One region of the Veillonella sp. HPA0037 genome, then DNA from elsewhere that is predicted to be linked to it. Evidence: a T-box and tRNA genes for the amino acid it is inferred to sense, from the RefSeq annotation. Region 1 holds a T-box; the other holds one or more tRNA genes.
What was found. A T-box is a leader RNA that pairs with one kind of tRNA and senses whether it is charged. The one in region 1 lies ahead of cysS (cysteine--tRNA ligase), so its partner is inferred to be a tRNA-Cys.
Positions count from the first base shown of each region.

Region 2: it has a tRNA-Cys gene. The T-box ahead of cysS (cysteine--tRNA ligase) is inferred to sense a tRNA for this amino acid. The anticodon was not compared.

Region 1 is NZ_KE150483.1:433,847-449,055, forward strand. Features, by position in the region: gene smpB (SsrA-binding protein SmpB) at 1-83, opposite strand, end outside; gene rnr (ribonuclease R) at 115-2,454, opposite strand; gene secG (preprotein translocase subunit SecG) at 2,525-2,761, opposite strand; gene sigH (RNA polymerase sporulation sigma factor SigH) at 2,767-3,435, opposite strand; gene HMPREF1477_RS02065 (NYN domain-containing protein) at 3,564-4,100, opposite strand; gene rlmB (23S rRNA (guanosine(2251)-2'-O)-methyltransferase RlmB) at 4,110-4,847, opposite strand; gene HMPREF1477_RS02075 (Mini-ribonuclease 3) at 4,840-5,325, opposite strand; gene cysS (cysteine--tRNA ligase) at 5,315-6,763, opposite strand; T-box leader at 6,813-7,018, opposite strand; gene HMPREF1477_RS02085 (IS481 family transposase) at 7,135-8,064, opposite strand; gene HMPREF1477_RS02090 (bile acid:sodium symporter family protein) at 8,329-9,282, opposite strand; gene gltX (glutamate--tRNA ligase) at 9,401-10,861, opposite strand; gene ispD (2-C-methyl-D-erythritol 4-phosphate cytidylyltransferase) at 10,864-12,036, opposite strand; gene HMPREF1477_RS02105 (PIN/TRAM domain-containing protein) at 12,029-13,177, opposite strand; gene radA (DNA repair protein RadA) at 13,248-14,624, opposite strand; gene HMPREF1477_RS02115 (ATP-dependent Clp protease ATP-binding subunit) at 14,780-15,209, opposite strand, start outside.
Region 2 is NZ_KE150483.1:239,095-254,303, forward strand. Features, by position in the region: gene HMPREF1477_RS01090 (S1 RNA-binding domain-containing protein) at 1-22, shown strand, start outside; gene trkA (Trk system potassium transporter TrkA) at 26-1,366, shown strand; gene HMPREF1477_RS01100 (TrkH family potassium uptake protein) at 1,374-2,861, shown strand; gene HMPREF1477_RS01105 (MBL fold metallo-hydrolase) at 2,908-3,504, shown strand; tRNA gene HMPREF1477_RS01110 (tRNA-Asp) at 3,555-3,630, shown strand; tRNA gene HMPREF1477_RS01115 (tRNA-Phe) at 3,636-3,711, shown strand; tRNA gene HMPREF1477_RS01120 (tRNA-Gly) at 3,719-3,793, shown strand; tRNA gene HMPREF1477_RS01125 (tRNA-Cys) at 3,806-3,880, shown strand; tRNA gene HMPREF1477_RS01130 (tRNA-Leu) at 3,897-3,985, shown strand; gene HMPREF1477_RS01135 (DUF523 domain-containing protein) at 4,054-4,509, shown strand; gene HMPREF1477_RS01140 (phosphoethanolamine transferase) at 4,548-6,380, opposite strand; gene HMPREF1477_RS01145 (ScpA family protein) at 6,549-7,295, shown strand; gene scpB (SMC-Scp complex subunit ScpB) at 7,297-7,881, shown strand; gene HMPREF1477_RS01155 (pseudouridine synthase) at 7,895-8,620, shown strand; gene HMPREF1477_RS01160 (NAD(P)/FAD-dependent oxidoreductase) at 8,617-9,867, shown strand; gene cmk ((d)CMP kinase) at 9,937-10,611, shown strand; gene HMPREF1477_RS01170 (1-acyl-sn-glycerol-3-phosphate acyltransferase) at 10,612-11,232, shown strand; gene HMPREF1477_RS01175 (bifunctional 4-hydroxy-3-methylbut-2-enyl diphosphate reductase/30S ribosomal protein S1) at 11,223-13,121, shown strand; gene der (ribosome biogenesis GTPase Der) at 13,237-14,571, shown strand; gene plsY (glycerol-3-phosphate 1-O-acyltransferase PlsY) at 14,611-15,204, shown strand; gene HMPREF1477_RS01190 (NAD(P)H-dependent glycerol-3-phosphate dehydrogenase) at 15,206-15,209, shown strand, end outside.

The sequences.
Region 1 (15,209 bases):
GCTTCATAGGTTTCATGAATATTAAAATCATGACGTGCCTTACGGTTATCTGCAATTAATGATGGAGCATCTTTCTTTGCCATAGTCACCTCACAATAGGTATTAATATTTTTATTATCGTTTACGTTTCTTTACTTTTTTCTTAGACGCCTTATGGTCTTTGCGTCCCTTTTTATGCTTTGTAACACTAGATAAGCCAGAATATCGTTCTCTTCGTTTAGAAGACTTGCTATGTCCCTTGCCTTTTCGTTTGGATTGTTTAGAGATACCAGAACGACCAAACGGTTTCTTTTCTCTTACCCCTACATAACCTTCGGAATTCTTCATCATTTCTTGAATTCTCATAAGATTATCCACTTCGCCAAGTACGAAATCGATTTGACGTTTTTCTACATCAGCTTTCACCAATGTCACCGTTACCGTATCACCTAAATGATAGATTTGACCCGTGCGCTTGCCAACTAATAGGAAATGTTCTTCATCGTAAAAATAGTAATCATCAGTCATCATATTCATATGAACAAGACCATCGATACCATTATCTAACTCTACAAACATACCAAAGGATGTGATGCTAGATATTTTACCCTCAAAGACTTCGCCAATAAATGGAACCATATATTGGGTTTTCTTTAAATCGACTGTGTCGCGCTCAGCAGCTACAGCCACTTGTTCACGTTCTGAAGAATGGACAGCAGCACGTTCTAAAAATTCTGTTTTAGTATCGCGGTTTGCATATCCATCAGGCCATCCCATATCAGCTTTTAATAAGCGATGTACCATGAGATCTGGATATCGTCTAATAGGCGATGTAAAGTGTGTGTAGCATTTCGATGCCAACCCAAAATGACCTGCATTATCGATGCTATATTTAGCTTGTTGCATGGAACGCAATGTCATGATTTGAGCCACTTGTTCAATATCCGTTCCCTTAACAGCATCTAAAATATGTTGGAACACGCGTGGTTCCAATTCATCAAGATGTAATCGAATATCTTGACCTAAATAATTGAGTACCTTTTGATACATACTCATCTTTTCTTCGCTCGGTGTTTCATGGATACGATATACACTCATACGGTTTGTATTCTTGAGATGAGTAGCTACCGTTTCGTTTGCAATAAGCATACACTCTTCAATAAGACGTTCTGCTAATGTCCGGTCGCGACGTACGATGCGCAATGGTATGCCTTCTGTATCTAAAAGCACCTTATATTCAGGGAAATCAAAATCCAGTGCACCACGACGACGGCGCATATCATTTAAAGTTTTTGCGATGTCAGATAAATTGTGAATCATCGGCATAAGAGGTGCCAAGTCATCAGGAATAATATCTTCGGTTAATGCTTTATAAATCTCTTTATAACTGCAACGGCGATTCACATGGATGATAGATGGTTGAATCCGATAGTTAACAACCTTGCCTTGTGTATCAATTTCCATCATACATGTCATGGCATACCGATCTTCGCCAGCGTTTAAACTACAGATACCATTGGATAGTACCTCTGGTAACATGGGGATAACTCTGTCGACTAGATAGACAGATGTACCGCGTTTATAGGCTTCTCTATCGATAGCCTTTTGCGACACTACATAATGGCTTACATCGGCAATATGTACACCTAGTTCATAGGTACCATTATCAAGTTTACGACCACTCACAGCATCATCAAGGTCCTTTGCATCTTCACCATCGATGGTAACCATTGGCACGTCGCGTAAATCCCAACGTTTAGGATCATCTGTAATGGTCGTATTAATATGTTGACTCGCTTTCACAACATCTTCTGGAAAAGAAAATGGCAAGTCATAATTAGCCATAATACAGTTAATATCAAGACCTACGTCACCTTTGTAGCCTAATACTTCTGTAATGACACCTTCTGGTTTCTTATCGCCTTCTGGCCATTTGATAATTTTTACAAGCACCTTAGCACCACTACGAGCATCTAAGGTATTATGTAAGTCAACGTAAATATCTGTTCCCAATCGTTCATCATCAGGGATGACAAATCCAAAGGAATGCTGTCTATCATAGGTACCTACAACAGTTTCATTAGCTCGTTCTATGACTTCAGTTATAACACCTTCTCGTTTATGGCGTGAATCACGAGATGTGATAATACGTACCCGAACCTTATCATTATGCATAGCAGTGCCCTTATTTTGTTCTGCTATATACACATCCTCTTCATCAGGAGCAGTAATAACAAATCCAAAGGATTTTCTATATCCCTTGTAAATTCCTTCAATAAATTCTGTATCATTATTATAGGCATATACATCTTTTCGTATAAAGCTTAAACGCCCCTCTTTTAATAGTTCTCTAGCAGCATCCATAAAGGCATCCAATTCACGGCCGCCCTTAATATGACAATCCATAGCAGCATCATCGATATGATACGTATGGGGATAAATAGATTTATAAAACGCTAACACTTTTTCTTTCATATAAACACCTCCTTTGCATAGTATTCATATATGCTGAAAAAAAGAAAAGCCTGCTAGGCAGGCTTTCAAATTAGAATTGGTTAATCATTGCCCCTAGAACTAAGCTCAACACAGCAAAGATAATACCTAAAATGATTGTACAGCGAGATAAGAACCCATCTAAGCCGCGTTCTTTACCGCCGAATGTAGAATCTGCCGCACCAGAAACGGCACCGCCCATACCAGAACTCTTACTAGTTTGAGCAATTACAACAACAATCAATAAAATGGACACAATGATTTCTAAAACCATCAAAAAATTTGTCACAATAGTCATCCTTCCTGTGTAGGAACATCTAATACACGATGTTCCAAAAACTTCTCTAATTTACGTTTAACCCTTTGTAAAGCATTATCAATCGACTTGATGCTACGATCAGTACCTTTTGCCATCTCCTGATATGATTTACCATCTAAATAGCCTTCTAACACTTGCCACTCTAAATCACTTAAAATATGTCCTATGTTTTTTTCTATATCATCTAGCTCTTCTTGGCTAATAATGAGGTCCTCTGGATTTGTACTTCGTGCTGATGAAAGCATTTCTAACAAGGTCCGTTCAGACTCTTCTGTATACACAGGTTTATTTAAAGAAATATAAGAATTGAGTGGTGCGTGCTTTTGACGCGTCGCAGATTTTATGGCCGTAATAATTTGCCGTGTAATACATAGTTCTGCAAAGGCCCGAAAAGAGGCTAATTTATCATGTCTAAAATCACGAGTAGCCTTATACAAGCCAATCATGCCTTCTTGAATGATATCATCTCGATCGGCACCTACAAGAAAATAGGTACGCGCCTTAGCGCGCACAAAATTTTTATATTTATTGACTATATAGTCGATTGCAAACTCATTTTGCTCTTGTTGAGCTATGACCACAACTTGCTCATCAGTCATTTCTTTGAAATTGTAATCGGACTGTTGCATATGAAAATTGTTCATAGGTCCTCCATACAATCACATATTGTAGAAATACCAATATATGTTATTATACTTGAATTATATATGTTCTGCAATATTTATGAAATAGAATGTACTTCATACTACTACAGCAGGTCTATCTGTTGTGCTTACTTTGTACCTCTCCGTATAGCTTCTAATTTTTTAGCCACATCGGGATCTAAGTGGTCATATACCTCATTTCTCCTGAGTACCATTTGGTCACGATGATGTTTATGTGTATATTGCAAGCGTTCCTCTTGCTTGGCAAGACGCATATCATTTTGCAATTCTCTTGCTGGAATCCGAAGTCCACCAGAACCTAATATTTGATTTTGTTCAGCCCCGTCAGAAGTAACGACGTATACATTAGTATACTTACCTTGACGCAAGAATACTTCTCGTTCAATAAAAGAATCTGCTGTTTCACCATCATCGGTATATACTTCTATAAACCCTTTAGTGATTTCTTCGATACTCGCTATCGACTTAGTATATTTACTATCAAACACGAGTATAACCTCATAGCCTTTAAATTTACCATAGTTTAAAAGCTGATTACGTAATTCCATTCGAGCGTGTTCCAAGGATTCATTAGCCAGTTTTTTTAAACTTTGCCATGCGAAGATGACATTATACCCATCGACGATTAAAATATCCTTTAACATGTAGCACCTCTATTTTACCTTCATAGTCCGTTGTCGAACTGCTTCATACATGAGAATAGCAGCTGCTACAGATGCATTTAAAGAATTTAAATTACCATACATAGGGATAGTAACTAGGAAATCACAAGCTTCTTTTACGACACGACTAATCCCCTTACCTTCATTTCCAATAACAAGGACGGTAGGTATAGTTAAATCGGCTTCATACAAGGTACGGTCACCTTCCATATGAGCACCAAGAACCCAAAATCCTTGCTTTTGAAGCTGTTTAATCGTTTGTGTAACATTGCCAACTTGAACAAGGGGAATTTGTTCCACTGCCCCAGCAGATGTTTTGGCAACCGTTGCGTTAATTGGTGCATTATGACGTTTGGGAATTAAAACCGCAGTAGCTCCCACACATTCAGCGGTCCGGATAATAGCCCCCATATTATGAGGATCCTCTACACCATCCGTTAAGATAAGCAATGGATTCTCATGATTCGACTCTTGCAGTACTTCTCCAAGGTCTTTGAATTCTACAGCATTAACAAATGCAATAACACCTTGATGAGGTACATCCGTTTCATATCGATTCATCTGTTTAACAGGTGTGGGACGAACCTCTATCCCCTTGGATTTCGCTAGACCCACGATATCAGATAAACCCGTTTTAATTTTATCGTCACTCACTAAAATGCGTTGTATAGAACGGCCTGCTTTTAATGCTTCCTTTACGGCATTTCTGCCTACAATATAATTATCCATGTGAAAGTCCTCTTAATGTAATAGAATAGGCCTCTTTCATCAATTCATTAAGTCGGTCCTGCTGACCTGTTTCATATAGGAAACCAAGGACTGCTTCAAAGGCGGTACTATTTCGATATTCTCGTACAGAACTACTCTTAGGTACATTGACATTACTATTTCTGGCTCGTCTAGCAATAATTTGTTCATTCTCTGTAAGCACTGATTCTAATTGATCCAATACTTTTGACTGAGATTTTGCACAAATAAATTCGGTTACCAATGTATGTAGAACCTGAACCTTTGAAATACTCATTTCTACAACACGTTGTCTAATGTACATAGAATACACAGCATCACCAATATAGGCCAACATAACAGCATCTGAAGCTAATACTTCAGATGCTGGTTTAGATACAAAAGAATGGTCCTCCATATCTAAGAGTATTAATTTTTTTATAGCTTCTTGTTTCAGAAATTGAAATTGCTTAAATTTCACGCTTTTTCCACCGTGCTCCTGTAGGGGAATCTTCAATAGTAATACCAATTTCAGCTAATCGATCGCGAATACAATCCGCAAGCGCCCATTGTTTTTGCTCACGGCATGCTTGACGAACAGATAGAATAACATCCATCAATTGTTCGTATTCTGCTGCGTCAGCACCAGTATTACCTTCCCAAGCTTTTTCTAATACGCCAATAACCTCTGTCATAAATTTGAAGATACGTTTTACCTCTGCGATAGCATCTTGGCAAACAACGCCTTCTCTACCTGTTACAACTTGATAGTAAATATTAATTTCCTTAGCAAGACCAAACATACTAGATGTAGCTAATGCAGTGTTAAAATCATCGCTCATAGCGGCTTCGAATTCTTCTTCATATTCTTTAGCTTTTTCTAATAAACGTTGAGCATCGTCACAAGGGCCAGCTTCACATTTTTCAAGATATAAAAGATTTTCGATAGCAGTACCTAATCGTTCCAAAGATTTATTTGCTTCTTCTAAGCGTTCATCGGAGAAATCCAATGGGCTACGATAATGTGTGCTAAGTAAGAAGTAACGTAAAGCATCTGGACTATATTGTTCCAAAATATCTTTCACCAAGAAGAAATTGTTCAAGGATTTAGACATTTTTTCGGAATTAATCGTAATGAATCCATTATGCAACCAGTATTTTACAGAAGGATGATGACCAGAACAGCCTTCAGATTGAGCAATTTCATTCTCATGATGAGGGAAAATCAAATCACTACCACCACCATGGAAATCAAATTCTTCGCCTAAATATTTTTGGCTCATAGCGGAACATTCAATATGCCAACCTGGACGACCGTTGCCCCAAGGACTTTCCCAGAATGGTTCACCTGGCTTGGCAGCTTTCCAAAGTGCAAAGTCCATAGGGTTCTTTTTACGACCATCTACTTCAATACGAGCGCCTGCTTCCATATCATCTAATGTACGACCAGACAATTCACCATAATGATCAAATTTTTCTACGCTAAAATACACATCGCCATCTAGCTCATAAGCATAACCCTTATCGATAAGAGTCTCAATCATCTTAAGGATATCAGGGATATGAGTAGATACGCGTGGGTATACATCGGCACGTTCTACGCCGAGTGCATCCATTACTTCAAAATAGCTATCGATATAACGATTAGCAATTACGTCCCATGCCACGCCTTCACCATTAGATGTATTAATAATCTTGTCGTCTACATCAGTGAAGTTTTGTACATACGTTACTTTATATCCTACATGTTTCATGTAGCGACGAATTACATCCCACGTTACAAAAGGACGAGCATTACCAATATGAGGATGATTATATGGTGTCACACCACAAACATACATCTTTGCTTCACCTGGTGTTACAGGCGTAAATACCTCTTTTTGGCGCGTCATTGTATTATAAACTGTAATTTCTCTCATCGATACTGATGCCTCCATATTCGAAAAATAAAAAAGAACCCTCATCTCATACAGAGACGATGGTCCGCGGTTCCACTCTGTTAGGCACCAATGTGGTACCCACTCATCGCATAACGGCGCGTCACCGGACAAACCTACCTATAATCGGAATGTCAGCTCATGAATGCATTTCGTCTACCTATCCTTAAACCCTCCCACCATCGGTTCTCGCTAAAAAGTTAGTTGTAGAGTACTTCTTTCAATCTTAGCTTTTAATGTATACCTTTATTAAGATATAAAATAATTTTACCAATAATGCTATATAATGTCAATAATTACAAGAAAAACCTCCATCTTCAAATCTAGAGTAATCAAACATTTGTGACAAATACTTATGCCTTTTGATTCATAAAGTACTCTGTTATAACTTGGTTTGGTGATTTAAAGTTTAAGACTTTTTGTGCAATGTTATTATATCTATTAGCATATCGACTATGTGCTTTTAGAAAACTCTCCATACTATTAAACTTACGAGAATAAAATCTTTCACTATCAATTCGATGACTGCGCTCTACCTTTCCATTCTGCCACGGAGAAAATGGTCTTGTCGTTTTATGCTCTATTCCTAATCTTTTTAATACAATATCAAATAAACACTCTCGATCTTTTACTCCATAGTTTGTAAATTCACGACCATTATCTGTTTGTATTGTATGAATAGGAAATCCCATTTTGGCTTCTAAATTTAATAAGAAGCGACTTGTATTAGTAACACTTTTTTCATCTATAATTTTTAGAATTCTCTTTCTAGAAAACTCATCAATAGCTGTAAGTTGATAGTAAGATTTTCCTTGTGTTGAAAAGGCTAAACTCTCGCGAGGTACGTATTTTATATCAATCTGAACCTTTTCTCCTGGATATGTTATTATATCCGGTTTCCACTTGCTTTTAGGAACAGATTTAACAACCTTTTTCTCTTTAATATGACACCTGATTTGTCGGCACATAGAGCCATATGAGCGTTTATAACCACGCTTTTTTGCCTCAACATATACTTGAGACAGCCCTTCATGTTTAAACTTAGAATGCATACGCTTGATAAGTGCTAGTTCTTCCTCAGTGTGTTGATTAGGATGAGAATGTGGTTTACGACTATACAATCGAAGTGAATCAATAGTCCCGTCGAAACGCTTCACCCAACGTTGTACTTGTTGTCTACTAGTATGATAGCGACGTGCAGCTTCAGCATTATTTCCATACTTTATAGCATATTCACATACTCGTTTACGAAATCTTAATTCTTCAGTTATAATAGAATGCATGAGAAGGAACTCCTTTTGTTGTAATGTTTGGATTAAGCAACTTCATTATAACAGAGTTCCTTCTCATTTTTTATTCACTTGTCACAAATGTATTATACTCTTACATACAAGAAAAACCTCCATCTTCAAAACCATTGAATATGCCCCTTTATCAAGGGAATTAAACATATTAAGGATTATGAAAATGGAGGTTTAACTGTATATTTTATTGAAATATATTATCAATTATAAGTTATTAGAACGATTTACTTAATAAGTTAATGACTAAGCTTGTTCTAACTTCTCTTTATCATCATGTTTGCGGCAAATACCGGCAAAAATAGAGCCTGTAAAATTATGAATAATCGAGAAAACAGCACCAGCTACCGCTGCTTGAGGTGTGAAATGTTTCATCGCTAGTGAAACGGATAATGCAGAGTTTTGCATAGCCACTTCAATTTGCATAGCACGACGAGATGATACATCGATGTTAAGAATTTTACAAATAAAGAATGTAACAACATAACCACTCAAGTTTTGTACTAAACAAGCTACAAAGATGATGAGACCTGTTTCAGCAATTTGTTTTTGGTTGACCGCTGTTACGGCTGCCAAGATAAGTAATACTGCAATAGCTGCTATGGTAGGACATACAGATTTAACAGGTTCAATTTTAGATCCAATAAAGTAATTCAATACAATACCTAAAATGATTGGAACCAATACGATTTTAACGATGGATATAAACATTGGCATAAATTGAATTTCAATGGATGATGTAGCACCTGCGTACAATACTACGAATAATGGTGTTAAAATTGGAGCCAACAAGGTAGATACAGTTGTAGCAGATACGGACAATGGCACATTGCCATTAGCGAGGAATGTCATTACATTAGAAGCCGTACCACCTGGACATGCACCTAACAAGATAAAACCAATCCCGATTTCCGGTGGAAAGTTAAAGATAAGAGCTACTAAAAAGCCTGCTAAAGGCATCCATAAAAATTGAATGACAGATACGAGGATAACCTTCATTGGCTGTTTGAATACATCAAGGAATACTTGTGCTGTTAACGTTAAACCCATGGCAAACATAACAAATTGTAACATATATGCCACATATGGCGTCATCCATGCAAAAAATGTCGGTAGCATATAAGCTAATACGGCCATCAATAAAACTATCCAAGATAGATAGCTATTGAAGAGATGGTTAATAGATCGAATTAAACTCATCAAAACACTCACTTTCATAAAAATCAAAATAAAATACGCCGATAATTATAGCAAATCTGTACATTATATACAACAAAGGCCCTCACACCATTGGTATGAGAGCCTTTCAATAGTTCTATTATTTAGTTAAAGCACCTACATTGTCTAAATGATGTAAGCATTTTTCTTTACCAAGCAATGTAACAATATTGTTTAAGTCAGGACCATGCATTTGACCAGTCAAGGCAACACGCAATGGCATGAATACAAATTTACCTTTCAAAGCAGTTTCTTTCATAACAGCCTTGATAGCCTTTTTAACGGCTTCTGGTGTAACTTCGTCCATGTCTGCTAATTTTTCTTTGAAAGCATTCAATACAGTTGGCGCAGATTCCTCGTTAAGCACTGCCTTTAACTCTTCTTCATGACCTTCTTCGAGGAATACTGTTTCCCCCATGAACATGCCTACATGATCTTTAATTTGAGCACCAAAGCTAATATGATCACGGAATGTAGAACAAAGTAATGTTAACCAATCAATATCAGATTGATTCAAGCTATCTGGAGCTAAACCAACTTCTTTTAAATGTGGCAAGCAAAGGCGGAATAATTCTTCATCGCTCAAGTTTTTCATGTAATGGAAATTGATGTGGTTTAATTTATCGATATCAAATACAGCTGGGTTCTTAGCAACGCGATCCATAGAGAAGGCTTGAATCAATTCATCTTGTGTAAAGAATTCTTCTTCACCTTCTGGAGCCCAACCAAGAAGTGCCAAGAAGTTTACTAATGCTTCTGGCAAGTAGCCCAATTGCTTGTATTGATCAACAGATGTAGCACCATGACGTTTAGACATCTTCTTATAATCTTTGCCAAGAATCAAGGAGATATGACCAAATGTAGGAATTTCCCAACCAAGTGCTTCATAAATAGCCATTTGACGAGGTGTGTTGGATAAATGTTCTTCCGCACGAATAACATGAGTGATTTTCATCATGTGGTCATCCATTACAACGGCAAAGTTATATACAGGAATGCCATCGGATTTTACGATTACAAAGTCACCTACACCATTGGACTCGAAAGATACATGACCACGAACCATATCGTCGAATGCATAGGTTTTATTCAAAGGTACGCGAAGACGGATAGTTGGTTTTCTACCTTCTGCACGATATTTTTCTTTTTCTTCTTCTGTAAGATGGCAGCAATGACCATTATACTTAGGGGTTTCACCGCGTTCCATTTGCGCCTGACGTACTTCATCAAGTTCTTCAGCTGTACAGAAGCATTCATAAGCTTTATCTTCATCAAGTAAGCGTTGTGTTACTTCTTTGTATAAATCAAGACGTTCTGTTTGACGATAAGGGCCATTTTCACCACCTACGTCGATGCCTTCATCCCAATTCATACCGAGCCATTGCAAAGATGCTTTAATATTTTCTTCACTTTCACGAGTAGAACGAGATAAATCTGTATCCTCAATACGAAGTACAAACGTACCTTTTTCCTTACGTGCTAATAGCCAGTTAAACAAAGCGGATCGAGCACCGCCAATATGAAATGGACCTGTTGGACTTGGTGCAAAACGTACCTTCATAATTAAACCTCTCCTTCATATACGGAAACTACTGCCTGTGCTGCAATGCCTTCACGGCGCCCAATGGCACCAAGCATTTCATTGGTAGTAGCCTTAATACTAATGCGATCTAATGGAATTTCTAAAACAGATTGTAAATTAGCCTTCATCGTATCGATGTGTGGCTTTAATTTTGGCGTTTCAGAAATAACCATAATATCTATATTATAGGCTTCTAAGCCTCTTTCTTTCAACAAGGAATTCACATGTTTTAATAAAATCATGCTAGAAATCCCTTTATATGCATCATCTTCTGGTGGAAAATAATAGCCGATATCCTTTAAACCAGCAGCACCAAGCAAGGCATCCATCAACGCATGAATCAACACATCTGCATCAGAATGACCATCAGGGCCAACAGGTGATTCAATATGAACACCGCCCAAGATACAAGGTCTTCCTTCCTTTAATTGATGAATATCATAGCCAAAACCTACGCGCATACGTTGCTCCTTGATTCCTAAATATCGTTTAGCCACCGCAATATCATTCGGTGTGGTAACCTTGATGTTTTCGTAATCGCCATCTAAAATATACACATCTTTGCCGATATACTCAACTAAGGATACATCATCCGTCCCTAAATAAGCATCTTGCTTAGCCGTTTCTTGAGCCTCTTTGAATATATCTTTTTGGAAACCTTGTGGCGTTTGAATGTTCATCAACTCATTGCGATTCAATGTTTCTAAGACCTGTCCATCAATATCAACACGCTTAATCGTATCTATAGATGGTACACCTATAGTCACAGCACCATGAGTTTCTGCCCCTTCAATGACACGTTCAAATAACTCTGGCTTTGCTAAAGGTCTAGCTCCATCGTGAACGAGTACAATATCTATATCATCGCCAACCGCTTGTAAACCTGCATACACAGAATTTTGACGCTCTTTGCCTCCTGTAACAATTTCAATTGATTTTGAAAGCCCTAATGACGCAATATGTTGCTCCATATAGGATGCTTCGCCATCAGCAACGACGAGAATGACTTCACTAACTGCTTTCACTTGATTAATATGGCTCAATGTCCATTGAATAATCGATTTTTGACCGAGTTTAATGAAAATCTTATTCTCATCATGACCCATTCGGCGTCCCGCGCCAGCAGCTAATACAATACAGCTAACTTTACTCATGCTTACCTCCATCTACACGCGCAAAAATCATACGACCTGCACTTGTTTGCAAAATGGATGTAACCATAACCTCAACCTCTTGACCTACATATGGACGACCATCTTCTACGACAATCATAGTCCCATCATCTAAGTAGGCAACGCCTTGTTGAATCTCTTTACCTTCCTTCATCACTTGTACGCGAATCCATTCGCCTGCAATGAGGGCCGGTTTTAATACATTGGCTAATTCGTTTAAATTTAAAACCTTAATACCTTGTACACGAGCTACCTTATTGAGATTAAAATCATTTGTCATGAGCTTCCATTGTTTCTCTAAGGCTAATCGCATCAATTTAGAATCAACTTCGTGTAAATCATCATAGTCATCTTCTACGATTTCAATAGGTACCAGTTTTGCATCCTGCATTTCTTTCAAAATATCTAACCCACGACGACCACGATTTCGTTTCATCGCATCTGCGGAGTCGGAAATAATTTGTAACTCATTTAAAACAAAGACAGGAACAACCAATGGGCCATCAATAAACCCAGTAGCGCACAGCTCCTTAATACGCCCATCAATAATAACAGAAGTATCTAATAACTTTGCAGTTGAATTAGAGTCACTGGACTTGTGAGATCCAAACATGTTGAAGCCTCTACTTTTTTTAGTCCCCGCCTCACTGCGTTTCCATTGCTTCAAATAGTTAAGATACATTTCAGGTCCCTTACGGGCCATCAAACGTACACCACTATAACCGAAAATGGCACTTAAAATGATTGAAATATAGGGGCCAATAATAGGAACCTGATTGAATGCTGCACCAATTAAATTAGCAATAATAAGACCAAATAATAAACCGATGGTACCTGCAATCAATTCTTGGTTAGGAATATGTGTTAATACCCGTTCCAATTGTCTAGCAATGACTAAACCTTGTTTTAAAATAAAGGACGAAATAAAATAACCTATTAAAATACCAATAATCGTACCTATTACAATAACTGAAATACGTGCCACAGTGAGCGACATATCACCAAAGCTTGCAAATTGAGATACTAAATAAGGATCAATAATAGGGGCTAAATTGTCCATACCTACGTATGCTGCTGTACCAATGAGGATAGCAATCACATACCGTAAAATGCCATAAATCATGGCATCACCTCCTTTAAATACCATAGAGTTTATACTCTATGAATTAGCCTTCTATGAACTATAACATGTATTAAGAAAATGCGAGTTGCATCGCTTGTGCAATGGACTTAACGCCCCGGATTTGAATGGACTTATCATCATGCTTAATTTGCTTATAATTCCCTTCTGGGATAATAAACTTTGTAAAGCCCAATTTCTTAGCTTCATTAATCCGTTGTTCTATGCGTGGAATGCTACGAACATTACCAGTCAATCCAACCTCGCCAAGAATCACCATGTCATGAGGCACTACGCGATTTTTTAAATTAGATACAATGGCAACAGCCATCGATAAATCACAAGCCGGTTCATTAACCTTTAACCCACCAATTACATTGACATAGACATCCTTATTGCCCAGCGTAAAGCCACACCGTTTTTCCAATACTGCTAGTAGCACAATTAGACGATTCAAATCATAGCCAATAGCCGTACGTCTTGGCATTCCAAATGCTGTTGTAGCTACCAAACTTTGAACTTCTACCAGAATGGGACGAACCCCTTCTAGATAAATCATGACCGCACTACCACTTTCATCATCAGCTCGTTCAGCTAACAAGGACGCCGACGGATTAGCAAGCTCTGCTAAACCATCTTCAATCATGGTAAAAATACCGGTTTCCGATGTAGATCCAAAACGATTTTTAATGGCTCGTAATATGCGGAACTGATAAGAGCGTTCCCCTTCAAAATAAAGTACTACATCCACCATATGTTCAAGCATACGAGGCCCTGCAATATTGCCTTCCTTTGTTACGTGACCAATGATAATGGTCGAAATATTCTGCTCCTTACAAAATCGTAATAAACGAGATGTACACTCACGAACTTGACTAACACTACCAGGTGCTGCCTCGATATCTGCAGTAAACATTGTTTGTATAGAATCGATGACCAGCAACGATGGTTTCTGTTCTAATGCGACCTCAAGAATATGATCTAAATCTGTATCGGCTATAACATGTAATCGTTCACTATTAATATGTAAACGTTCAGCTCGCAATTTTAATTGCAATTGTGATTCTTCGCCAGATGCATATAAAACAGTACCAACTGTATCGGCCACCTTTTGAGATACTTGTAAAAGCAATGTTGATTTACCAATACCAGGGTCGCCACCTAATAACATTAACGCACCTGGAACAATACCGCCTCCAAGTACTCTATCTATTTCCTTATAAGTCGTAGGAATTCTAGATACAGCTGACATTTCAATATCTGGCAATGCCACGGGTTTAGTCGTATTGGTGCCCACACCACGTACAGATGGTGTACGACTGTGTTTAGTATCTTTTACCACTTCTTCAACTAGTGTATTCCATTCACCGCATTGAGGGCATTTTCCCATCCACTTGGCAGATTCAGCACCACAATTATTACAAAAGAAAACGGTTTTTACCTTTGCCATACAACCCCCATGAAAAGTAAAAGGTCATGAATGATAATTCACTCATGACCTTTTGTGCATAATTAATACTACGGTCAACTATTATCACTAATAGTATACCATTTTGACATTAAATTTTACATAAAAGACTGTATGAGAACAATATCTATTCCCAATTAATTAGAAGCTTTTACAATAATGTGTTCATCTTCTACATCGGCCTTGATGGTAGCACCTTCAGGAGCATTACCTTGTAAAATCAGATCCGAAATAGGATCTTCAATCAACCGTTGAATAGCTCGTTTCAATGGACGTGCGCCCATTGAGAAATCAGATCCTTCTTTCACAAGCATATCCATAGCTGCTGGGGAAATTTCCAGAGATAGTCCCATATCACCAAGACGTTTTACTACAGTATCCATTAAAATTGTAACAATTTGTTTTAAATCATTTGACGTTAAAGCATGGAATACAATCATTTCATCAATACGATTCAAAAATTCAGGACGGAAATGACGTTTTACCGCATCCATAACAGATTTTTTAGCTTCCTTAAAGTTGACCTCATTATAAGCATCAGATGCACTATCGGACTTCTTAGCAGCT
Region 2 (15,209 bases), 190 kb from region 1:
CCCAAATTCACAAGAGGTCTAAACTATGAAGATTATTGTAGTAGGCGCTGGTAAGGTTGGGTATTCCTTGTGTGAAAGACTGGTGCAAGATGATCATGACGTATATCTTATAGACCGTTCTCAGGAACGTATCCATAATTTAGAAAATACGTTGGATGTTAGTTTAGTATGCGGTAATGGTAGCGATATTCAGTTGTTGAATGAAATTGACTTATCTGATGTGGGGATGTTTATCTCAGTTACCGATTCAGATGAAGTTAATATGTTATCTTGTGCGGTAGCTAAAATAGCAGGTGTTCCATCTACTGTAGCACGTGTGAGGGATACCAATATCGTTGATCATATGGACGATCATATGAAAGAACGATTAGGTGTTGATTTATTCATTAATCCAGAAATGGTTACGGCGCAAGAATTACTTCATATTATTGAAACACCATCCGCTTTGGACGTAGAAGAATTTGGTCAAGGCGCTGTACGTTTAATGGAATTTAAAATTAATAGTACATTCCCGCTCGTAAATAAACCTTTAAAAGAGTTAACTTTTCCAGAAGGTGTGTTATTGGTTGGCATTTTACGATTAGGTGAAATGATTATACCTCATGGTGAAAGCATATTATTACCTAATGACAGTGTTTTCTTTTTAGGTTTAAAAGATGGTATTAATGAAGTAGAACAAGAATGGTTTTCTAATCATGCAACTTTCCATAAACGGGCTGTTATTGTAGGCGCTGGTTTATTAGGTCGTAATCTAGCTATCTTATTGGAAAAAGCAGGATTTACTGTTAAGGTTATTGAGAAGGATATTGAGCGTTGTGAAGCCTTGGCTGCACAAGTGGATAAAGCTATTGTCATCAATGGGGATGGTACGGATTTTGATCTACTAGAAGCCGAAGAAGTGGCCGATAACGATGTTATTATTGTTTTAACAGATGATGATAAATTAAATCTTTTAGTTGCTTTAGTAGGGAAACATATGGGCATACCTAAAACCGTTGTTCGTGTGGGACGTCCTGAATATATTATGCTTATGGAACAAGTCGGTATAGATATTGTATTTTCACCACGTCTAATGACTGCAGGACAAATATTACGATTTGTTCGAAGTGGAGAAGGTGTTGTCTCCATATCTACTTTTGAAGGTGGCAAGGCTGAATCTATAGAGATTCTTATTACAGAACAATCTCCCGTAGCAGGTAAACAACTAAAAGATATTCGGCTACCTGGTAAAGCCTTAGTTGGTGTTATACTCCGCGGTGATGAAGCGATTGTTCCACGGGGGAATACAGAGCTATTAGTGGGGGATCATATTGTACTATTCTCATTGCCTGAATCTGTTACTAAATTATTGAATTATTTAACGTAGGGGTTATATGCGCATACAGATTGTCATGTCCTTGGTAGGCAAATTACTCTATATTTTTGGAGCTTTTCTTGTTATACCATTTATATATAGTATTCTATTTGAAACTGCATATTGGTCCTTTTGTATTACAGCTATATTATCCATACTGCTCGGTGGTCTACTAGTACTTGGTGGAAATAAGAGTAAAACCTTTAGCTTGAGAGATGGCTTCTTAGTGGTTAGCTCAACATGGATTTTAACAATGTTATTGGGGGCTATTCCCTTTATTATATCTGGTGTATTAGTCAACCCGATGGACGCGCTGTTTGAATCTATGTCAGGTATTACCGCTACTGGTGCTACAGTTATTTCTGATGTTGATAGCATACCAAAGTCTTTCATACTGTGGCGTGGATTAATGCATTGGATTGGCGGTATGGGAATCATTGTGTTGATTCTATCATTCTTACGTAATCTTGGTGCTGATGCTGCGCATTTTTTCAATGCTGAGGCATCTGTGCCAAAACCAGGTGTAGTGTTACCACGGATTCAATCTATAGCATCGAAATTATGGACATTGTACGTAATATTTACAATCATCTGTTTTATAATGCTCTGCTTAGGTGGTATAGATCCTTTTGATGCGTTGAATTATGCTTTTTCTATTATTGCTACTGGTGGATTGACGCCGACTACTGCAGGTACTTTTTTATATAGTCAAAATACATATATATGTGTTGTATTTATACTGTTTATGGTCATTGCAGGCGGTAATTTTGCCGTATATTATAATGTAGTTCAAAAAGGATTCTCAGCGTTATTCTCTGATTTTGAAACGCGTATGTATTGGCTGGTATTAGCTATTGGTATTCTTATTACCTTTATATCCTTATATTTTCAATCTAATTCTATGGATATAGGACAAGCTTTTCAAGATTCAGCCTTTACCTTAGTATCAATACAAACGGGTAGTGGTTTTGCCGTATCTGATTACGATTTATGGCCTGCTGCGGCTCAAATGATGTTATTTATATCCAGCTTTTTTGGTGGCTGTAGTGGATCTACAACTGGTGGCGTTAAGATTATCCGTCTTATTATACTAATTAAAAGTAGTATCATATATTTGAGAAAAGCCATACACCCTGATATGGTTCAAGTGGTACGAATCAATGGAAAACCATTGCCAGAAAAGTGGGTGCGTATGACGCAACAATTTATATTTCTATATTTAATGATTTATGTTATATCCGTATTTCTTATGACATGTTTTGGTCTGTCTACAGGTGATGCACTACAAATAGTAACTGCATTCCAAAGTAATGTAGGTTTAGCATTTGGCAGTTATGGCCCAACTGATTCCTTTGCATTATTACCTTTAGGTGCAAAAGGTGTGGCTATTGTGGATATGCTATTAGGTCGTTTGGAGTTATTTACGATTCTAGTTATGCTTCATCCACAGTTCTGGGAAGGATATTTTATAAAAAAAGATACTACAAAACGATATAGAATTTTGTAGAAGCTTATATGTATACTGGATGTATTATGGGGGAAGGGATTGTATAATGGAAATAATAAAACGTCCATTAGGATTATATAAGGCAAACTGCTATGTATTAAAAGAAGACAATCAATCTCTCATAATTGATCCAGGATTTCATAGTAAGCATATAATTGAGATGGTAGGGGACTCTACACCGCTTGCCGTTTTATTAACTCATGGTCATTGTGACCATGTTTCGGCACTCGATGAAATTTGTGAGTACTACAATATTCCTGCGTATTTACATGAGGGGGATCATGAATTATTACAATTGATTCGCCGGCGCCCAAGTGTATATAAGAAAAAGATGTTTACTCAATGTATTCCCTTGCAAGAAGGCATACTAATTATTGACCCTTTTCATATACGGGTGTATCATACACCAGGGCATAGCGCAGGTTCCGTATGTTTTGAAATAGAAGGCCATCTATTTACAGGTGATACTATTTTTAAACAAAATGTTGGAAATAGCGATAATTATAATGGCGATGCTGAAGATTTACATAAAAGCTTATGTAAAATACTGGAGCTAGATGATGCATTATTAGTAGAACCTGGACATAAAGATAGTACTATTTTGGGAGATGAAAAAAACTTCATCAAGAATTTACACATATAGTGTTGACAAAAACTCTGATAACCGATATACTAAGCAAGTACTTTGGATACGGCCCCGTGGTGTAGCGGTTAACATGTCGCCCTGTCACGGCGAAGATCGTCAGTTCAAATCTGATCGGGGTCGCCATTCATGCCTCGGTAGCTCAGTCGGTAGAGCAACGGACTGAAAATCCGTGTGTCGACAGTTCGATTCTGTCCTGAGGCACCATGTACATGCGGGAATAGCTCAGCGGTAGAGCACCGCCTTGCCAAGGCGGGGGTCGCGAGTTCGAATCTCGTTTCCCGCTCCACTAACTTTATATGGCGGCATAGCCAAGCGGTAAGGCAGAGGTCTGCAAAACCTTTATTCCCCAGTTCGATTCTGGGTGCCGCCTCCACAAAATCGTTACCCATGCCGGGGTGGCGGAACAGGCAGACGCAACGGACTTAAAATCCGTCGGTTAGAAATAACCGTACCGGTTCGATTCCGGTCCTCGGCACCATTAAGACTAACTTCGGTTAGTCTTTTTTTGTATATAATTTTAATTGTATTTACGAGTAGGTATATAACGTGAGTAAACCGAATCTATTAATTAGTGAATGCCTTTGCGGTGTTTGTTGTCGCTATGATGGTGACCATAATCGAATAGAATGCTTAGAAGAGCTTAAGAACGTCTATAACCTTGTTCCGGTATGTCCGGAGGTACTGGGAGGGCTGTTAACGCCTAGATGTCCAGCAGAACGCGTAGGTAATCGAGTCCTAACAAGAGATGGTATCGATGTGACAGAACAATTTAAACGCGGTGCAGCATTAGCTTTAGTAACTGCTGTAGATAACAATTGTCGGTGTGCTTTACTAAAGGCTAAGAGCCCTAGTTGTGGATATGGTGAACTATATGATGGTACATTTACGAGAACCCTCGTAAATGGGGTTGGTGTCACATCAGAGCTCTTATTACAACACGATATACAGATTTATACAGAAAAGAATGTATCGGCCCTTATAACGCAAAATAGCGACGATTGATATAAATTCAATCGTCGCTATTGTTGTATTAGGATATCTTATTGTCCTGCATTTACAGGGTCATTAGTTAATGGTTGTTCGCCTAATAGCGTTGTTAGATTATGTAGATTAAATCGATAAGCGCTATTGCTAAAGTCTCTTGTTTTATCGTAACGACTATTTGGTGCATGCATGAGACCAATTAATGTATCGTACAATAAATCATTAGTGAAATATTGATGTTCATGGCTATCTAAAGCTGATACTGTTTGAGGGTATGCAGCACGATATTGAGGTGATAAGTACATCCAGAATGGAATGTGTGTCATCACAAAATCAAATGTATCTGGGTTGTGAGATTTATCTACGCTTTCACCATGATCAGAAAAATATACCATGGCTTGAAGATTTAGATTATCCTTACCATATGTATAAATTTGTTGTAACAACCAATCTGTGTAGAGTTGACTATTTGCATAGGCCTCAATACCTTCTGGATTAGGGCCTTTTTTCCATTTACTAAATTCATGAGGATATCTATCATTGTAATAAATGTGGCTACCCATAATATGAATTACAACAAAATTATTTTTGCTAGGATCAACTGTTTTTAACAATGGTAATAAAGATTCATCATAAAGATCGGAAAAACCATAGGATTCATGAGCCCATTTTGTGGTATCCGCCGTTTTGGCCATCAAGGAAATAGCTGTATCGTATTCGCCAAATACGCCTTGGTTACTGAACCACGATGTGGTGTAACCTGCTTTTTTAGCTACATCCAAAATATTAGCAGAATCTAAGAATGGTCGGTCGTTATATTGATTGCGCTCTGAAAGGGCACGTTCTAAGGTTGGTACCGTTTGTACGTAGGAAGAGTACGCATGATTAAAGAAGATAAAATCTTTATTGTGATCGCGCATATCCTCTTGCCAAGGTGTGTCATCGTATTGGAATTTTGGATTATAGACCTTCATATAATCACGGGAACTGGATTCACCGATAACGAGAATGATAGTTCCAGGCGTTTTAGTAGGTGTCGTATCCTTTGTATCCAAATTGAATGAATCAAATACAAGATGGTGATTATCGTTGTATTGTTGCATTTCTTTAACATAATTACCAGCAGCCGTCCAATTGGCTACGATGCATGTTTGAGGAAATAAGAAGAATGGTACATAAACGATAAATGCTACCATGGATGCGATGAGTACGCCTAATCGTAAAGGGCGAGTTGTGTTAAAATCGACAACTCGTTTCATTCCTAGGTTGCACCAATATAGGAAGAGTGTCCATAATATTAAGCCTATGACGATGGCGATAAGACCGGGTATACCAGCAGCATTCTTTAAGAATCCGAAGGCTTCTTCTGGATTTGTCATATATACTGCTAATAGACTTGCTGGCGTTAAGCAGTGCCAAGTGGTCATATAATAACCGATTTGTAATAATGGGATGAGACTAAGGACCGATGAGAATAATGCCAGTATAGCAGATGTTAATTTCTGCAGCCGACCCGTTTGTGTTACTAAATATTGAATGCCGGATAGGCCCATAAATAAGAGTAAACCAAATAAAAAATCATTGGCAAACTCATAGAAGTAGAGGGGCTTTACATAGGACCAATGAAACAATAGAGGGAATGTGAGTCCCCAAAGTAGACCAACCAGACCATAGCCTAGAAATGCACGATGAAACACGGTACAGCTCATAAAGTACTGGAATAAGAACATTCCAACCATGGTCGGCACCGCAAGGATTGTAATATCCTCAACATCTAGACCTAATGTAACTGGTTCATAAATAAAAAATAGTGCAATGTAGAGCACTATGCCTATAATGCCAAAACGCAAAATAGGATTTCGAATCAATGATTTCATTGATGATAACATAATGTATCCTTTCTAAAGGAGCTTACAACAAATATATATTTTTCTTCACATTATAAGATAACAAAGAATACTAAAAAATACAATTGTATATGGTGAACGTAGAAGAAATCTTTAATTTAGGATATAATTATATAGTTATGAAGTAGTATCAGTAAGGAATGGGGATTCATGGGGGACTATAATTATAAATTGGATGTATTCGAGGGTCCTCTCGATTTACTTTTACATTTAATTGAAAAACATAAAATTGAAATCACGGATATCCCAATCGTTGAAATCACAAGCCAGTATTTAGAATATCTAGATAATTGGAATCATTTTGATATCCATTATAGTAGTGAATTCCTTGTAATGGCATCTACATTATTACAAATTAAGTCCCGTATGCTATTACCTAAGGTTGAACCGGAACCAGATGAAAGCGAAGATCCACGAGATGAATTAGTGGCTAAGTTAGTAGAGTTTAAAAAGATAAAAGATTTTACTCAGCTATTAATGGAAAAAGCATCGGTTGAGTCGAATGTGTTTAGTCGCCCTGAGGAAACGAGTGTATTAGGTTTAGATAGTTATTATAATTTAGAACTATCTAAATTATATGATATATTCTATTCTGTATTACATAAGACCGTTGAATCTGAAGATGAACAACAGGTTCGTCAAGTAACTGTTGAGAAAGATGCATATCGCTTAGAGGATATGATCGTATCCTTAGCGAGTCGTGCAAGGCGTGGTGAACGATTGGCGTTTCGTGAGCTACTTGTTGCTATAGAATCTAAAAGTGGTATGGTAACTATATTCATGGCTGTGCTAGAACTTTTAAAACAACAAGAATTAGTCATGTTTTACGAAAATGATGATATTATTTTTACCGCACCTATCATTGGTGAACGGGATGTACAAGTAGAGGAGGAGTAGCATGGGCATATCAGATTTAGAAGCGGTATTGTTTTCTGCGGCTAAACCTATTTCTATTGATGTCATTCAAGATATATTTAAGCTTTCAAAACAAGATAGCTTGACATTGATAGATCACTTAGCATCTGATTTAGAATCCCATAAACGCGGTATCCGCGTGCGAATCTCTGCTGCTGGTGTGGAACTGGTAAGTGCACCAGAATCGGCTATGTATATTGGTCATATACGTAAAAAAGAGGATAAATTATCTAATGCAGCTATGGAAACACTAGCGGTTATTGCATATAAACAACCAATTACAAAAGCTGAAATTGAAGAGGTACGCGGTGTTAATAGCGACAAGGTAATTAAACAATTATTGTCTCGCTCATTAATTGCTGAGTTGGGCCATAAGGATACGGTAGGTCGCCCTATTCTGTATGGCACAACTGATGAATTTCTGCGAAGTACAGGTGTTACTTCCATTGATGATTTGCACAAAGAGCTAGTTACTGCAGAGTCTGATATGTCAGGTGTATCAATAGACAGTGTGAAAGACGAAAGCTTAATAGAATCTCCTAATGAGGATGGAACAGAGAACATATAGAAAAGGATATAATATGGAACGATTACAAAAATTTATCGCCAGCTGTGGTGTAGCTTCTCGTCGTAAGGCAGAAGAATTAATTGCGGCTGGTAAGGTACGTGTCAATGGACGTAAAGTGACGGAACTGGGTGTTAAGGTTGATCCAATGAAAGATAAGGTCATGGTTGATGGACAATTATTAGCCGTGGAAAAACCTGTGTATTATTTAATGAATAAACCGAAAGGTGTTATTACATCTGTTATAGACCCACAAGGACGAGAAACTGTAATGGATTATATTAAAAATGAAAAACGCCGTATCTATCCAATTGGACGACTTGATTTACATACGGAAGGTTTATTGCTTTTAACAAATGATGGAGAACTAGCTCAGAATCTTACACATCCATCTAAAGGCGTTGAAAAGACATATGAAGTTCGTATTAAGGGGCGTGTAAATGATACAGATTTACAGGTTATCGCCGATGGTGTGCCTCTTGAAGATGGTGTGACAGCACCTGCTACACTTGTAGATTTAGGATTTGATGACCACAATGGGGTTCACGAAGTAGAAATTACTATTCATGAAGGTCGTAATCGACAAGTACGTCGTATGTTTGAACATTTTGGTTACCGAATTCATAATTTAAAACGTATTGCTTATGGTGGATTAACATTAAGTGGTGTTAAGCGCGGTGGTGTTCGTCAATTGACACAACGTGAAGTAAGTGCACTTAAAGCGCTAGGAGCTTCTAAATGAAGCGCGTCGTAGTAATCGGAGGTGGTGCAGCAGGGCTAATGGCTGCTGTCATTGCTGGTCGAGAAGGGGCAAAGGTAACGCTTCTCGAAAAAATGAATTATGTTGGTAAAAAGATGGGCATTACCGGCAAAGGACGCTGCAATATTACGAATGCTTGTGATATGTCTGATTTTATTAAAAATACACCGGGCAATGGTAAGTTTTTATATGGTGCTTACGAGCGCTTTACCAATGAAGATTTGTTGCAGTTATTACACGATGCTGGTTTAGAAACCAAGGTAGAGCGAGGCGGCCGCGTATTTCCAGCTTCAGATTCCGCGCTGGATGTGCGAAATACCTTTATGAAGCTTATGAAACACTATGGTGTAGATGTTCATCTTGAGGAACCAGTTAAGAAACTTTTGATTGATGATGGTGTTGTCACCGGTGTTGTGACAGACAGAGAAACCTATCACGCTGATGCCGTGGTTATTGCTACGGGAGGTAAATCATATCCTGCTACCGGTTCTACTGGTGATGGATATATTTTGGCGGCTCAAGTAGGCCATAAGATTACCGATATCCGTCCATCTTTAGTACCGATTGTAACGGAAGAGTCCTGGGTAAAAGATTTAATGGGGCTTAGCCTACGGAATGTTGAATTGTCTGTAGTTGCTAAGAATAAGGTGCAAGCCAAGATGTTTGGGGAAATGATGTTTACCCATTTTGGCATTACCGGTCCTATCGTTTTATCTCTTAGTCATACGGTGGGAAAATTGATGCGCAAAAAAAATATCGGCACTATAGGTTTAGATATCAATTTAAAACCTGCATTATCTTCAGAGACATTAGATAAACGATTACAAAAAGATTTTGATCTCTATTCTAAGAAACAATTAATTAATGGGATGAAAGATTTGTTACCAAGTCGATTAATACCATTAATTATTGAATTGGCCGGTATTGATCCACAAAAACCGATTAATCAGATTTCAAAGGAAGAACGACAACAAATCGGTTATATGTTGCAACATATGCCTCTTACCGTGAAAGGATTACGTCCTGTAGAAGAGGCAATTGTTACTGCTGGTGGCATTTCTTTAAAAGAATTTAATCCTAAAACTATGGAATCTAAGTTGGTTAAAGGTTTATATGGTGCAGGTGAAGTATTGGATATTGATGCTTTTACAGGTGGATATAATCTACAGGCTGCCTTTTCTACAGGATATGTAGCAGCTATGCATATAACTCACCCTGAAGCGTTTTAATAGAGACATTTTACGCTGTATGATTGAATAGTATATTTTATATAATTTGTGAAAGTGATACAGGGAATTATGAATACACATAAAATTGCCGTTGCTGTTGACGGCCCAGCAGGCGCTGGAAAATCATCTATTTCTAAAATAGTGGCAAAAAAACTGGGGTATCTTTATATCGATACAGGTGCTATGTACCGTTCTGTTACATGGGCTGTATTGCATAATCATATTGATGTAAATAATCAAAAGGCAGTGGAAGCATTATTACCAGAATTAGATCTTACTATGGAGGCCAGTGATGATTCATGTAAGGTTTTTATTGCTGGTCAAGATGTGACTGATTTTATTAGAACGCCACAAGTGAACAATGCTGTATCTATAGTGGCTTCATATAAAGGTGTGCGTCAATATTTGGTTGAACGACAACGACTTATGGCAGAAGCTGGTGGCGTTATATTGGATGGACGTGATATCGGTTCCGTTGTATTACCTAATGCGGAATTAAAAATATATCTAACCGCTTCTGTAGAGGCTCGTGCTATGCGCCGTTACTTAGAAGTGAAGGGTACAGTTAACGAACAAACCTTAGAGGATATTAAAGACAGTGTTATGCAACGTGATGATATGGATAAGAATCGAAAGGAATCTCCATTGATACGGGTAGAGGATGCTGTATTGGTCGATTCCAGTGAAATGACGTTTGATGAAACTGTAGAACATATATTACATCTAGTACAGGAGCGAATTTAAATGAACAAATTTTCTACATGGCTTTGGCGAACTGCCTTTTGGTTGCGCTATAAAGTCGGCTATGGATTAAAGGTTTATGGTCGCGATAATTTCCCTATGGAAGGTCCGGTTATTGTGGTGCCAAATCATTTAAGTAATAACGATCCACCTATTTGCGGCTATGCATTGCCTAGGCACGTACACTTTATGGCAAAACAGGAATTATTTGTAAATCCAATTTCAAGATTTTTTTGTACCTGGCTTGGTGCATTCCCTTTAAACCGTGGAGCCATAGATAAAATAGCAATTCGTCATGCTTTAGGACTATTAAAGAATAATAAAGTATTAGGAATTTTTGCAGAAGGTAATCGTCAAAAGAATGGAAAATTAGGACGCTTTCACGATGGGGCCGCATCCATTGCGTTGCGTACAGGAATTGGTATTACCCCAGTTGCCATTATCGGTTCTCATAATATGAAGAGAAACCAAGTTGCTTGCATCATTGGTAAACAGGTACCTGTTAGTAAAGCTAAACCGACACCTGAGGCTATTAAAGAGGTTAATGATCGCGTAAAGGGCGAAATTCAACGCATGATTGATTCCTATCATGAAAATCGCATAGAGGAGACGTTATGGAAATAATTTTAGCTGAAAATCATGGCTTTTGTTATGGCGTAAAACGAGCTGTTGAAATGGCCAATGAAGCTGCTGATAGCGATGGAAAAAGCTATACATTGGGTCCTATCATTCATAACCCACAAGTAGTTGGTCGTTTAGAGAGTAAAGGTGTTAGCCCGATTCAAGAGGTGTCGGATATTGATGAAGGGACAATGATTATTCGGTCTCATGGTGTGGGCCCTGCAATTTACGAAGAAGCAGAAGAGAAAGGCTTAAACATTTTGGATGCCACTTGTCCACATGTGAAAAAAGCTCAACAAGATGCAAAATCTGTTATCGAAGATGGTATGACACTGGTTATATTAGGCGAAAAAAACCATCCTGAGGTTAAAAGTATTAATTTATGGGCGAATAACAAAGGAATAATCATCGAAGATGAAGAATCCGCCAAAAATCTACAAGTTGTTGAAAAAATGGGTGTAGTTGTTCAAACGACCTTTTCACAATTCAAATTTAACAGTATAATAGAGATATTAGAGAAAAAATCTAAGAATCTTAAGATTTTCAAAACGATATGCAATGCAACTCAGGAGCGTCAGAATTCTGCCGTTGAATTAGCTCGTAACGTAGATCTTATGATTGTGATAGGTGGTAAGAACAGCGGCAATACGAATCGATTGGCAGAGGTTTGTCGAGACGTTGGATGTACAACATATCACATTGAAACTTCTACTGAATTACAACTGGAATGGTTTAACCGAGTACAGACGGTAGGAGTAACAGCAGGAGCATCGACTCCCGACTGGATTATTAAGGAGGTCATTGAGACAATGAAAGATTTTGCAGAATTATTAGCAGCAGAAGGTCAAGAAGAATTTAAGAAAGGAAACGTTGTAGAAGGTCAAGTAGTACAAGTTGAAGATGAACGCGCATGGGTATCTTTTGGCTACAAAACTGAAGCAATTTTGAATAGAACTGAAATTTCTTATCCAGCACCAAACTCTGCCAAAGATGTGTTGAAAAATGGTGATGAAATTAAAGCAGTTATCATGAACCACATCAAAGAAGATAATCCTATTTATCTTTCCATGACTCGTTTGGCTAAAGATGAAGATTGGCAATATGTTATCGAAGCTCAAGAAAAAGACGAACCTATCGTATGTAAAGGTATCGATGCTATCCCAGCTGGCTTGGTGGTAACAGTAAAATCCCTTCGTGGTTTCATTCCATTGTCCCAAGGTGATGTGCATTTCGTAAAATCTTTGGACAACTTGGTTGGTACTGAATTCGAAGCAAAAGTTCTTGAAATCGACGAAAAGAAAAACCGTTTGGTTCTTTCCCGCCGTGCAGTACTTGAAGTGGAACGTCAAGCAAAATTAGCTGAAGCATTGAAAAATATCAACGTTGGTGAAAACTATAAAGGTATCGTTCGTAAAATCATGCCTTATGGTGCATTCGTAGATATCGGTGGTATTGAAGGTTTACTTCATATTTCCGACATTTCTTGGCAAAAAATTAAAAAAGTGGAAGATGTTCTTTCCGTTGGCCAAGAAATCGAAGTTAAATTGCAATCCTTCGACCCTGAAAGCAACAAATTATCCTTGTCCTTAAAAGCTTTAACTAAGAGCCCTTGGGATGTTGCTGAAGAAACTTTACACGTTGGTGATGTAATCACTGGTAAAGTTGTTCGTTTGGTAGCTTACGGTGCATTTGTAGCTGTTAACGATGATATTCAAGGTTTACTTCACATCTCTCAAATTACAAAACAACGTAATGCGAAAGTTGAAGATTACTTGAACCGTGGTCAAGAAGTTGAAGTTAAAATCATTTCTCTTAACAAAGATGAAAAGAAATTGGGCTTGGCTTTGACTGAGTTGATGGAAGCAAAAGAAACAGAAGAAGACGCTGAATAATTCAGAATCTTTTAATGAGGCTAATCAAGGTTTTCCTTGATTAGCCTTTTTGCGTACATTCCCTTTAATATGATAAAATGAAGTGAAGTATATAGATAATAAAAGAGGTGAAAGTATGGCAAAACCATTAGTGGCCGTAGTTGGTCGTCCAAATGTAGGTAAATCTACATTATTTAATGCCATTGTTAATAAACGAATTTCTATCGTCGAGGATATACCTGGCGTTACACGAGATAGAATTTACTTCGATGCAGAATGGCTTAATCGTGAGTTTACAATGATTGATACAGGTGGTATCGAGTTTGTAACAGAGAACAGTCATGTCATTCCTAAAATGATGCGTTTACAAGCTGAACTCGCTATTGAAGAAGCTGATGTAATCCTCTTTGTGGTTGATGGCAAGCAAGGTATTGTACCGGCTGATGAAGAAGTGGCCAATATTTTACGTACTAGTGGAAAACCAGTAGTCCTTGTAGTGAATAAAATTGACAGTGTAAATCAAGAACCTAATATTTATGAGTTTTATAATTTGGGACTTGGTGATCCAATTGGTATTTCTGCAAAGAATTTAATGAATCTAGGTGATTTATTAGATGATACGGTTAAACATTTCCCACCTGTAGGAACTAATGTAGATGAAGAAGACACCATTCATGTGGCTATCATCGGTAGACCTAATGTAGGTAAATCATCATTGACCAATGCACTGTTAGGTCAAGATCGCGTTATCGTTTCCGATGTAGCTGGCACTACTCGTGATTCTATTGATACGCATTGGACACACGGTGATCAAAAATTCGTACTCATCGATACGGCAGGGATGAGACGTAAATCCAAGATTGATGAAGCTGTTGAACGTTACAGCATTGTTCGCTCTCTTCGTTCCGTTGATCGCTCTGATATTGTTGTGCTTGTATTAGATGGTGTTGATGGCGTTACAGAACAAGATAAAAAAATTGCCGGTTATGCGTATGAAGCCGGCAAGGGTGTTATCATTGTAGTTAATAAGTGGGATCTTGTAGAAAAAGATGATAAAACTACATTGAGATACACTGAAGATATTTATGATGAATTAGGATTCTTGCAATTTGCACCAATTCTATTTGCTTCTGCATTGACAAAACAACGTATTCATCGTTTAGCTGATATGCTTAAATTCGTATCAGAACAACAATATCGTCGTGTTTCTACTGGTACATTAAATCAATTACTACAAGATGCTCAAACTGTAAATCCAGTTCCATCCCGTAATGGTAGAATTCCAAAAATTTACTATATGACACAAGCCAGTGTTAAACCTCCAACATTTATCCTATTTGTAAATGAACCCGAATTAATTCATTTCTCGTATATGCGCTTTTTGGAAAATCGTTTACGAGAAAGTTTTGGTTTCGAAGGTACTCCAATTCGATTAATTCTTCGCGGTAAAAAACGTGAAGATGAAGAGTAATAATTACAAAGGGTAAGGGTGAAAGTTGTGAATGATTTTATGCCTATTATAGGGTATGCGTTATTAGCCTATGTAATCGGTTCAATTCCTAGCGGACTCATTATTGGTAAATTATTTTTCAATACAGATGTCCGTCTATATGGATCAAAAAATATAGGTGCTACAAATACATATCGTGTTATTGGTTTAAAGGCAGCACTTCCTGTATTTTTCTGTGATGCATTAAAGGGTGCCATTGGGGTATTTTTGTTTTCCCATTTAAATCCCATGTACATGATTCTAGGTGGCATTTTGGCCATGGTTGGACACAATTGGTCAGTATTTCTTGGCTTTAAAGGTGGCCGTGGTGTTGCAACTGGTTTGGGGGTACTCATTGCATTATCTCCAATAGTTGCAGTTATTTGTTTTGCTATTTGGGGCATCATTGTATATTTCACTAAATTAGTCTCTCTAGGTTCTATAGTGGCTGCTGCGCTTGTTCCTGTTTTGATGTATGTAATGGGTGAATCCTGGTGGTTTGTAGGATTTGGTGCGCTAGCTGCATTGTTTGTTATCATACGTCATCGAGAAAATATTTCTCGTTTACTAGCTGGTAAAGAATTAAAGGTAGAACGCGTTAAAAAAGGAGAGTAATATGA